One region of the Mesorhizobium sp. DxT genome, then DNA from elsewhere that is predicted to be linked to it. Evidence: riboswitches for the same ligand, from Rfam matches in the RefSeq annotation. Region 1 holds a riboswitch; the other holds the start of a gene.
What was found. Region 1 has a riboswitch for thiamine pyrophosphate ahead of ACVJNE_RS08655 (ABC transporter permease). Riboswitches for the same ligand answer to the same signal wherever they lie in the genome.

Region 1 (5,762 bases):
TGCGATGGTTGCCACGCGCGAGACCATGCCGATCTTGGTGGCGCCGACCGCGATGTCGTCAAAGATCGCGTCGATCTGGTGCCCGACCATCTCCGGCGAGATGTCCTCCACCGCGCGCACGCCGAGCGTGTTCTGCGCGGTGATGGCGGTGACGACGCTGGTGCCGAACACGCCGAGCGCGGAAAAGGTCTTGAGATCGGCCTGGATCCCCGCTCCGCCGCCGCTGTCCGATCCGGCGATGGTCAGCGCAATCGCATTCATGAGCTTTGCCCTCCCAAGGTATCGTCCACTGCCGCGCGCAGCGCTCGCGCGGCCTGCGCGATGTCGGCGGCGCGAAAGATTGCGGAGATGACCGCGACCCCGGATGCACCGGCGGCGACGGCTTCACGGGTGCGTTCCACGTCGATCCCCGCGATCGCACCGACGGGCAGGTCGGCGCGTGCCGCGGCAATCTTCCGCCGCAGGGTCGTAAAGCCGTCGAGACCGACAGGCGGGTCCGGATTGTCCTTCGACAGCGTCTCAAACACGCCGCCGATGCAGGCATAGTCGATGGGCGCGTCGATGGCGGCATCGGCATCGGTTGCATTCTTCACGGTCAGCCCGATGATCGCATTCGTGCCGAGAAGCTGCCGCGCGGTCGCCGCCGGCATGTCGTCCCGGCCGAGATGAACGCCGTGCGCTCCGGCAGCCATCGCAACGTCAAGCCTGTCGTTGACGACGAGCGGTACGCCGCTGCCGGCTATGGCCTCGCGGATCGCGATAGCGTTCTCGATCATCGCCCGGGTCGAGGCATGCTTGTCGCGATACTGGATGATCGTCGCGCCGTTTGATGCCGCGATGGCCGCAAGCTCCGGCAGCGGTCCGAGAGCGCAGAGTGACCCGTCGACGATCGCATTCAGCCTGTAATCAACTCTGGGCATGAGCCACCCTCGCGCGTGTCGTGATTTCTGCCGGACCGATCCCGTCGAGCGCATCGAGAAACGCCGGCTCGAAGCTGCCCGGCCCTTGGGCTGTCTTGCCAGCGATCTCCGCTGCGACGCCGACAACCAGCATCGCCGCCGCGGCTGCCTGAAACGCGTCCCGTTCGATTGCCAGGAATGCGGCGATGATCGCGCCCGACAGGCATCCCGTGCCCGTGACCTTCGCCGTCAGCGCATGGCCGTTTTCGATTGCAAGCGTCTGCTTGCCTTGCCTCACCAGATCGCTCGCGCCGGTACGGACGCTCACAACGGTGTCTGGCACCGACAGCAGGACGAACTCGCTCGCATTCGCCCGCATGACCGTGGGACCGCGTGCCAGAAGCTCCTGTGCGAATGCCGCGCGCGGGGGCGAATAATCGCAATGCGCAGGGTCGAGCACCCACGGCTTTGCCTTGTCGTGAGCCGTATCGAGCGCCAGCCGGATCGCCTGCCGGCGCTGCTCGTCCAGCGTGCCGAGATTGACCACAAGCGCGTCAGCCTTGGCGACGAAGCCGGATACCTCGTCGACGGAGGACGTCATCGACGGTATCGCGCCGAGCGCCGACAGCCCGTCCGCCACCAATTTCTGGACGACCGTGTTCATGAGGCAATGCACGCGTGGGGTGGCGCCGCGCAGGCGTTGCAGCATCTCGGCGGCTTGTTCGGGAAAATCGCTCATTGCAGTTCCACGGCGATCGCGTCGACAGTTGGCGCTGCCTCGATCAGTCCGCTTTCCACCATGAATGCGCCGAACCGCTGATAGCGGGTGCGGTCGAGCGCCATCGGCCGCTTGGCGAAACGCGGCAGCGTGTCGATCCACGCCTGCCGGTTGAGCGCATCGTCGAGGTCGGGGTAGGCGCGGATGAAGAGCTTCCAGCTCTCCTCAGGATGGTTGGTCAGGTGGATCGCGCCGCGCTCCACTGCCTGCAGGAAGCGCGGCAGCCGGTCGTCGTCGGCAAGGTCAGGCCGGGTAACGAAGATCAGCTCGTCATAGACCGGGACGCCGTGCTCCTCGGGAAAGAAGGCGCGGCCTTCATGGCCTTCGAGCTGCATCTGGGTGAGCTCGAAATTGCGAAATCCCCCGATGGTCGCGTCCACCTGCCCGCCGATCAGCGACGGCGACAGCGAGAAGTTGACGTTGATGAGCTCGACGTCTTCTAGCCCGACACCGGCGCTCTCCAGCATCCGTCCCAGCATCGCATCCTGAAAACCCGATACGGAGTAGCCGATGCGTTTGCCGGCGAGATCGGCGATGCTCTCGATCGGGCCGTCGGCCAGCACGGTCACGGTGTTCAGTGGCGTCTCGACCAGCGTCCCGACGCGGATGAGCGGAACACCGGCGGCATGATCCAGATAGAGGTTCGGCTGGTAGTGAATGCCGATGTCGGCCTGTCCAGACGCGACAGCGCGCGGCACGATGGAGGGATCGGAGGGCGGCAACAGCTCGACGTCGAGCCCCGCTTCCTCGAACAGACCAAGCTGCTGTGCAACGACAAGCGGAGCGTGGTCGGGATTGACGAACCACTCCAGCAATACGGTCAGGCGCTCCTGCGCTTGCGATTGTCCTATCGCGGCGAGGCTGAGGGCTATGGCCAGAAGGATGGGTCTTGTCATGGTGGTGTTGGCTCCTGAAGGTTCGGTCGTCATGCTTCCCTTGCCCACGGCACGAGAAGCGGCGCCAGCGCGTCGACCAGTCCGCGCAGGGCAAGGGTGAGGGCTGCGACGATGGTCATCGCGGCAAAGACGATGTCTGTCTGAAGCCGCGCATTGGCCTGGATCATCACGAAGCCGAGGCCGGCGGAGGCGCCGACCCATTCGCCGATGATCGCGCCCAGCGGCGCAAGCGGGGCCGCGACCCGCAGGCCGGAAATCAGTGCGGGCAAGGCGAGCGGCACCCGGATCTGGAACAGCGTTTCGAGGTTGCCGGCCTGCGTCAAAGCGGCGGCGTCGAGCACATCGGGGTCGGTGCGCCGCAGACCGTCGGCAAAGGCAGAGGCAACGGGAAAGAAGATGATCAGCGTGGTCATCGCGACCTTGGACGCCATGCCGAAGCCGAACCACAGCACCAGCAGCGGCGCGATCACGAAGACGGGGAAGGCCTGCGCCACCAGCACCAGCGGCCAGGCGACCGCGCCGAACCGGGGCAGCGCGACGATGCCCAACGCGGTGACGATGCCCAGGGCGGTGCCAGCCGCGAAGCCAATAGCGATCTCGGCCAGCGTCACGGCCGTGTTGGCAAGGAGATAGCTTCTCTGGCGCCATAGCGCCTCGGCGACGTCGAGCGGACCCGGCAGGATGTAGCGGGGCGGTTCGAGCACAAGCACAAGCGCCTGCCAGGCGACCAGCAGGACGACGACAGTGCGCAGAACCGTCGACAGTGGAGACATGAGCCTTCGCGCTCAGGTCGACGGATCAGGCGGACGTTCGAACAAGAATGGCTGCATGGCGATCTCCCGATGGTCATCATGGAGATCCAGGTGAAGCGAAGAAGAGATCAGGATTGCCCCGATTGGCGGGACCCTTTTTCCGTTCCTACGCCGGCATGACCCGGATCAGGTTCAAGGGTCCGGCTCAACGCCGTCTCAGCACCGTGCGGTGCACCCCTCGGAATGGCTGCAACCTATGCAAGGCCGCGGCGCTCGTCAACTCGGCCAGATGCGGCGTCCGAAGGGGCCAGAACTGAAAGAGCGGCGGCACCTTTCGATGCCGCCACTCCTCAGGCAGTCGATTTCGTTGTCTGTATAGGTCGATCCTAGAAGCGGACCCGAGCGTTGAAGCGGAACGTGCGGCCGGGCTCCAGATGCGGCATCACGCCGTCGAAGTCCTGGCCGTAGCTTGCGCGGCTCGTATAGGCCTCGTCGAAGATGTTTCGCGCTTCGGCCCGCAGCGTGATGTTCTGCATCTGCGGCGGCGTGTATTCGACGAAGGCGTTGACGACCTCATAGGCCGGCAGGGCCACTTTCGGCGATCCGGGATCGCTCGGGTGACGCACCAGGGTACGATCGTTCGCAAGTCCGAATTCCGCGTCGGCGCCGATAGTGACCCCGTGGTTCTCGAAGGTGTAGCCGGCTGTCAGCATGATGATCTCGCCGACGGGGGTCGTCAGGTAGCGGCCGACTTCGGTATCCGCTGGAATGCCGTCGACGTCGGCATAGACGTTGACGTATTTGGCGCGCACGAAGCCCGGACCCCAGTCATAGCCGGCGCCGATTTCCCAGCCCCACGAATCCAGATCGTAGGAGCGGTTGGGGTCGGCCGAGGGGAACCGCGCATTCCGAATGTCGGTCTGGAAGATGCCGGCCTCGACGGTGAACCCGTCGAACCGCGCTTCGAGACTGCCGGTCAGGTTGACGGATGTCACCGGTTCCGGGCCGGATCCGTAGGTCCAGGTCGTGCGGTGGATGAAGTTTTCCGCCAGCGGCACGCCGCCCCAAACGCGCGCAGCGCCCGCCTTTACGGTTAGGAAATCGGGCAGCAGGTCGTATTCGCCGGAGATGTTGCCGCCGACGCCCGCATTGGTCCAGTCCGATCCGTCGACGCCGGTGAACCACTGGTGGTCGGCACGGCCGCCGAACGAAATACGCGTCCGGTCGAACGGCTCCAGCCGCGCCTGCGCGTACGCGCCGATATTGGACGCGCGCTCCGTGGTCAGTTCGGGCGGAACGGCATCGTAGTTGAGATGCGCCTTGTCGTTGTAAAAGTCGACGCCGGCGGTCACGCTGCCGATGTCGAAGGCGAACTTGTTCTCGACCTTGCCGTTGAAGCTCGCTGTGGTGCCGATTGCCGGGGCGACGATCTCGCCCGTCCTGAAATCGTAGAACGGCGTCTCGACCTGCGTGCGGCTGTAGGCGAGCACGATCTTCGGGTCCCACATGTCGACGGGCGCGACCATGTCGTAGGTGAAGACGGTGTTCTGCCTGTTGAGCTCGTAGCGGCGTATTTCCGGCTCAAGACCGCGGTTGAAATAGAAGTTCGCACGATAGGGCCGCATCTCGTCGTCGCGCACCTGTTCGTGGCTGATCTCGAAGCGATGGCCTTCTTCCGTCTCGTAGGCGAGCTTGCCGAGCCCGCTCAGCAGGTCGGTTCCGGTGCCTGGCATCTCCTGGCCGTTGCCGGCGGTGAAGTTGCCGCCATTGGAGTAGTTCAGGTAGCCGAGAAACTCGAACCCGTCCTTTATGCCATAGGCGCTGATTCCGGTCGTGTAGGTCTCGCTGTTGGTATCGAAGGTGCCGCTGATGAAGCCGCCGAAATTGCGGCCCGGCTCCAGCAGGTCGACGGCATCGACCGTCTCGAAACCCATCGAGCCGCCAAGTGCCGCCGGTCCCGCATCGGCCGGAGCGACACCCGGCTGAACGGTCACGGCCTTCAGCAGCGCGGGATCGAGCAGGTAGGTGCCGTTGTGGTGGAAGACCTTGTTGTTCTGGCGCGAGCCGTCGACGGTGACCGCGAGGTTTGTCTCGTCGACGCCGTTGACGAAAATCTTCTGCGTGCTGGGGATGGCGCCGCCAACCGCTACGCCGGGCTCGCCGGAAAACACTTCCTGAAGGTCACTTGGCTGCTTCTTTTCAAGCTCGTCTTGGGTGATGGCGATCACATTCGTGCCGACCGTGCCTTCCGCTCCGGCGCCGACATCGAGGCGAGGCAGCAGCGTCGCACCGTTTGCGGTCGGTACGGCTTCTTCCGTCGCAGGCGCATCCTGGGTGGCAGTGTCATCCTCGCTCTGGGCGAAGGCCGCGGAAGCACTTGCAAGAAGTGCAAGTGCGGTGCCGGCAAGAAGTGCGCGGTCGAAGAACGACGTCATGT
Region 2 (5,762 bases), on a different contig from region 1:
GAACGCGTCGCTGTTGCCGGTCGCGCCTTCGAGCACCTGGCAGCCTGCAAGCGAAGAAATCAGGCCGAGCAAGATCACACCGCGCCGCAGAGCGCAGCCCGGTCCGGTTTGGGACCGGAGCTTCAACTTATCCTGCATTGGCGTGGACAGCTCGTTGTCCTTTCATCGAATTCGATGCTTCAGAAACGGAATAGAGGCAAAAGGGTTGCAAACGAGCTAAGCCAGAGTCCCGGTACGGAAACAAGCCACGCCCTTCAGTTTGCGGGATTTGACCGGGAATTGTGTCGGCTTCCGGGCAGGGACATCGGCAAGCGGGCTGTCAAGCTCCGATGTAAGCCCTGAATGCCGCAGGCGCATTGTCCGAGAACATCTTTTCCGCTGCTGCGTAGGCAGCGACTTTTCCGTCTTCGATGAAAGCGACATGGTCGGCGAGCGCTTCGGCGTCGTCCGGGTGGTGTGTAATCATCATGATCGTCATGCCCCGTTCTGCGTGCAGTTCGCGCACCAGTTCCAGCATCTCGCGGCGCAAGGCGGGCCCGAGCGAGGCAAATGGTTCGTCGAGCAGCAGCACCGGCCGATCGCGCACCAACACGCGAGAAAGCGCCACGCGCTGGCGTTCTCCGCCAGACAGTTCGGCGGGCAGGCGCCGTTCCTTGCCGGTCAGCCCTGTGCGGGCAAGAGCGGCAGCGACGTCCTCGCGATCCCTGGGCGACAGGCGGAGTGCCGCCGATCGTCCGAGGCCGACATTGCTGGCTACGTCCAGATGGGCAAAGAGATTGTTCTCCTGGAAGATCATGGAAACGGAACGTCGGGCCGGTGGCAAGGTCGTTGCATCGAGATCACCTATCAGCACATGGCCGGAGGCCGGCGTCTCGAAGCCCGCTACAAGGTTGAGCAGCGTCGATTTTCCCGAACCGCTCGGTCCCATCACAGCGACGATGGAACCCGCCCCGACAGCGAGGTCGAAGGCCATCGAGGTCTCGCCGTAGCTGAAAACCACGTCATCGAGCCGGACTGCGGCACCACTCACCGGCTTCTCCTCGCGTTGTCGACAAGCATCATCAGGAGGAGGCAAAGGATGCCAAGAAAAAGCGCAAGCCCTGCGGCATCTTCGGTTCGGTAGCTGCCCATACGCGCCAGCAGCAGATAGGGCAGGGTCTGCACAGAATCGGAGCCGAACAGGGCAATCACCCCGAGATCGCCAAGCGACAGCGCCATGGCGAAGGCGAGCGCCATCAACATCGGGCGGCGGATGGATGGCCAATCCACCAGGCGGAAGCGGTTGACGCCCGAAATGCCGAGTGAGGCGCACAGCCTTTCGTGGCGTGCGCTGGCCGCGTCGTAGGCGGGTCTGATCGCCCGGATTGCAAAAGGCATCGCCATTACGGCGTTGACGGTTATCACCATGATGGGGGCGACCGCAAAGACATTGCCGGTCTGGCGAAGCAGGATGAACCAGCCGGCGCCGACGACTATGGGCGGCACGACGAGGACGAAGCCGGCACCGGTATCCAGCATACGCTCAAGCAGGGACGGTGATCCTGAAGACGATCTGCGCAATTCCACCGCACGCCGGGCCATGGTGAGTGCCAGCGACAGCGCAACGGAAAGCAAGGCGGCGATAAGCGCCAGCAGAAGGCTGGTCATGGTGGCAGCATGCACGGCCGGGTCTGCCGCCAGCCGCGCAAGGTCTGCGCGCAAGCCTGCGATGACGGTCGCGGCAAGCGGCCCGGCAACGAAGAGCAGGGCCGCAAGGATGAGTGCGCCATTGGCGACCCGCTCGAACTTTCCAGCCACGACGGGTCGGCGGGGGGCGACCGGAAGGTTCGCGTCGCCCGTCATGTTTGCCCCGAGCCGGATCAGTACCGCTACGACTGCCGCCGTGAGGACGATCTGCAACGCCGTCAATGTCACCGCACGGGCGGGGTCGAAATCGAAGCGCAGTGCCTGGTAGATCGCCACCTCCAGCGTCGTTGCACGCGGGCCGCCGCCCAGCGTCAGCACGATGGTGAAGGAGGTTACGCAGAGCATGAAGACAAGGCCCGCGATCCCCGGCAATGCAGCGCGCAGCACAGGCCATTCTATGAGCCGGAAGCCGGTTCGGGCGCCGATGCCCAGTTGAGCCACAAGTCGCCACTGGTCGGCAGGAATGGTTTCGAGCGCCTGCAGGAACAGCCGCGTCGCCAGGGGCAGGTTGAAGAAGACATGAGCGACCAGAATTCCCGAAAGTCCGTAAATGCCCTGCCAGCGCGCACCGGTCGCGGCGGTAAGGACATCGGCGAAAAGCCCCGCGCGGCCTAGCAGCGCCAGAACGCCGAGTGCTGCGACGATGGCGGGCAGCGCCAGCGGCAGCGCAAACATGCGCAGGATCAAGCTGCGGCCGGGAAAGGCGGGGTGGCGCGCAAGCGCTCGCGCAACGAGCATCGCCGGCACGACGGAAAGAACCGTCGAAAGAACCGCCTGCCACAAGGTGAAACGAACGATCCGCAGGAGGTAGGCATTGAATGCGGAAAGCGCGCCCGACCAGTCTGAGAATGCTTCCCACGCGAGGCCCGCAAAGGCCCCGCCGATCAACACCGCGATCGCCGCTAGAGCGGAAATGCCTGCCAGAATGCGGCGATCGCGCGTCATTGAGAGTTCAGCGGCTCATCACGGCAAGCCACTCGTCGATCCAGCGCTGTCGGTTCTGGGCGACCTGCTCGGGCGTGAACGCGAGCGTTTTGGAAGGCTCGACGAGAGTGTCGAAGACCGGGTTGAGCGGTCCTGAGGTTTCGCCGGCCGGGAACATCCAATTGGTCTCGGGGATCGCATCCTGGAAACCAGGTCTGGTCATGAATTCGAGGAACTGGGTGGTCAGCGGGTTCTCCGCGCCCTTGATCGTTGCGCCCGCCACCTCGACCTGCAGGTAGTGTCCCTCCTCGAAACTTGCTGCTTTGTAACGCTGGCTGTCCTCGGCAATCTCGTGATAGGCGGGCGATGTCGTGTAGGAAAGGACCATTCCCGCCTCGCCGCTGGTGAACAGGCCGTAGGCCTCGCTCCAGCCGGGCGTTACCGTCAGCACGCGCTGGCCGAGCTTCTCCCAGGCGGCCTGCGCGTCGTCGCCGTAGACAGCTTTCACCCACAAAAGCAGGCCGAGCCCGGGCGTCGAGGTGCGCGGGTCCTGGATGACGATCTTCTCCTCAGGGTCGCCTTCGACCAGTTCCTTCAGGCTTGCGGGGGGCGTCGCGATCGCCTCGGTGTCGTAGACAAAGGCGAAGTAGCCATAGTCGAACGGCACGAACATGTCGTCGTCCCAGCCGCCCGGTACATCAACGCGTTCGAGCGAAATGCCGTGTAGCGCGAACAGGCCTGTCTCGCGCGCTTCGTGCGTAAGATTGGTGTCCAGCCCCAGAACGATATCGGCCTGCGTGCCGCTGCCTTCGAGCTTGAGACGGTTCAGAAGCGCCACGCCGTCGGCCACCGCAACGAATTCCAGGTCGCAGCCGCATTCTGCCTCGAACGTTTTCTCGACGACCGGGCCGGGACCCCATGAGGCGGTAAAGCTCTCATAGGTATAGACGGTCAGCTTTTCCTGAGCTGCGGCCGGCATGGCGGCGAGACCCAGAGAAGCGGTGAGGATGATGAGAAAACGGTCGCGCATCGGGCGCCTCCTTGGCTTGTGTTTCAAGGGAAATCAGGCGCTTTGGCTGCAGCGTCTAATCCCTCCGCCGGTATGAGCCGGATCAGGTTCAGCGGGTTGGCAGGGTTGCCCCTCATGCCTCTCAGCCGGTCCGCATGGTTCGCGTCCGGCACCCCGTTAGAGCGGTTCCAGAAATAGGGCTGCGGGCAAGGCTAGGCAAGCGATTGTTTGGCAGACGCGATGCAAGGCGCTTTCGCTTCATTGGGCTCGCGTGATAGAGGCGACGCGCATGACCCGCTTCGCCATCCTTCTTGGCGGCGACCTCGTCGCCACGCCCCGGCTTGCCGGCCAACTCGAGCACACCCGGGTGATCGCCGCCGATTCCGGCATCCGCCACGCAAGCGTGCTTGGCATCGTTCCGGAATTGTGGACGGGCGATTTCGATTCCGTCGACGACGGGTTGAGGCAGGCCCATGGCGACGTGCCGACCGAGATATTCCCGGCCGACAAGGACAAGACCGACGGTGAAATCGCCATCGATGCCGCGCTGGCCCGTGGCGCTGACGAGCTTATCCTCGTCGGTGCGTTCGGCGGCGCGCGTGCCGATCACGCCTTCCTGCATCTTGCGGCCGCTTTGCGGCTGGCCGAAGGGGGCACACAGTGCCTTTTGACCAGTGGTCAGCAGGAAGGAACGCCCGTGTTGCCGGGCATTACAAGGCGCTTCGATTACGAGGACGGGACGCTGTTCAGCGTGTTGCCGTTCTCCGACCTCGAAGGGCTTACGCTATCCGGTGCGAAATGGCCGCTTTCCGACCGAACGGTTCCTTTCGGCTCGTCGTTGACCCTCTCGAATGAAGTGCGGGGCGACCTGAGCGTGACGCTCCAGTCCGGTCGCGCCCTTCTGATCGCCCATCCTGTTTCCTATTTCCGCATGTGACGATGGCTCCACCGCTTCTTACCCTTGACGGCATTCGGCTGACCTTCGGCGGCACTCCGCTGCTCGACGGCGCTTCGCTCTCGGCATCTTCCGGCGAGAAGATTGCGCTTGTGGGTCGCAACGGATCGGGCAAATCGACACTGCTCAAGATCGCGGCCGGCATGGTCGAGCCGCAGGACGGCGAGATTTTCCGGCAGCCGACAGCGACTGTGCGCTATCTGCCGCAGGAGCCCGATATGGACGGCTACGCGAGTGTGCTCGCCTATGTCGAGGCCGGCCTGGGGCCGGCAGACGATTCGTATCGCGCCACCTATCTGATCGAAAGCCTCGGGCTTTCGGGCGACGAGCGGCCGGGCACGCTTTCCGGCGGCGAGGCGCGGCGTGCCGCGCTCGCCCGCGTCATGGCGCCGGAACCCGACATTCTGCTGCTCGACGAGCCGACGAACCACCTCGACCTGGCCACCATCGAATGGCTGGAGGGCGAACTGCAGCGCACGAAGTCGGCGCTCATCATGATCTCGCATGACAGGCGGTTTCTGGAACGCGTGTCCCGGGCGACAGTGTGGCTGGATCGCGGTACCACGCGGCGGCTCGACAAGGGGTTCGCGCATTTCGAGGAATGGCGCGACCGGCTCCTGGAGGAGGAGGAGCTGGAGCAGCACAAGCTCGGCCGCCAGATCGAGCGCGAGGAGCACTGGCTGCGCTATGGCGTGACCGCGCGGCGCAAGCGCAACATGCGCCGGCTCGGCGAGCTCCATTCGATGCGCGAGCGGTTTCGTGGCAGGCGTGGCCCCGAGGGTATCGCCTCGATGTCCGCAGCCGAGGGTGCGGAGTCCGGCAAGCTGGTCATCGAAGCCCGCAATATCGCCAAGAGTTTTGGGGATCGCGCTGTCGTGCAGGATTTCTCGACGCGCATCCAGCGGGGCGACAGGGTAGGCCTCGTCGGACCAAATGGAGCCGGGAAGACCACACTCCTGAAGATGCTGATCGGTACGCTGGAGCCGGATGCCGGCAGCGTGCGGCTTGGGGCCAATCTGGAGATCGCCGCTCTCGACCAGAAGCGCGAACTCGACCCATCGGAAACGCTGGCTCACTATCTCACCGACGGCCGGGGTGACAGCCTCGTGGTCAATGGCGAAGAAAAGCATGTCGTTTCCTACATGAAGGACTTCCTGTTCAAGCCGGAGCAGGCGCGGACACCCGTGC

Region 2: another riboswitch for thiamine pyrophosphate. It lies ahead of thiB (thiamine ABC transporter substrate binding subunit); the one in region 1 lies ahead of ACVJNE_RS08655 (ABC transporter permease).

Annotation. Positions count from the first base shown of each region.
Region 1 is NZ_JBZFLJ010000003.1:313,152-318,913, forward strand. It holds gene thiD (bifunctional hydroxymethylpyrimidine kinase/phosphomethylpyrimidine kinase) at 1-261, opposite strand, end outside; gene thiE (thiamine phosphate synthase) at 258-920, opposite strand; gene ACVJNE_RS08645 (hydroxyethylthiazole kinase) at 907-1,638, opposite strand; gene ACVJNE_RS08650 (ABC transporter substrate-binding protein) at 1,635-2,573, opposite strand; gene ACVJNE_RS08655 (ABC transporter permease) at 2,603-3,346, opposite strand; TPP riboswitch at 3,472-3,574, opposite strand; gene ACVJNE_RS08660 (TonB-dependent receptor domain-containing protein) at 3,712-5,760, opposite strand.
Region 2 is NZ_JBZFLJ010000010.1:76,627-82,388, reverse strand. It holds gene ACVJNE_RS18435 (M48 family metalloprotease) at 1-138, opposite strand, end outside; gene thiQ (thiamine ABC transporter ATP-binding protein) at 320-1,030, opposite strand; gene thiP (thiamine/thiamine pyrophosphate ABC transporter permease) at 1,027-2,631, opposite strand; gene thiB (thiamine ABC transporter substrate binding subunit) at 2,639-3,640, opposite strand; TPP riboswitch at 3,683-3,806, opposite strand; gene ACVJNE_RS18415 (thiamine diphosphokinase) at 3,909-4,556, shown strand; gene ACVJNE_RS18410 (ABC-F family ATP-binding cassette domain-containing protein) at 4,559-5,762, shown strand, end outside.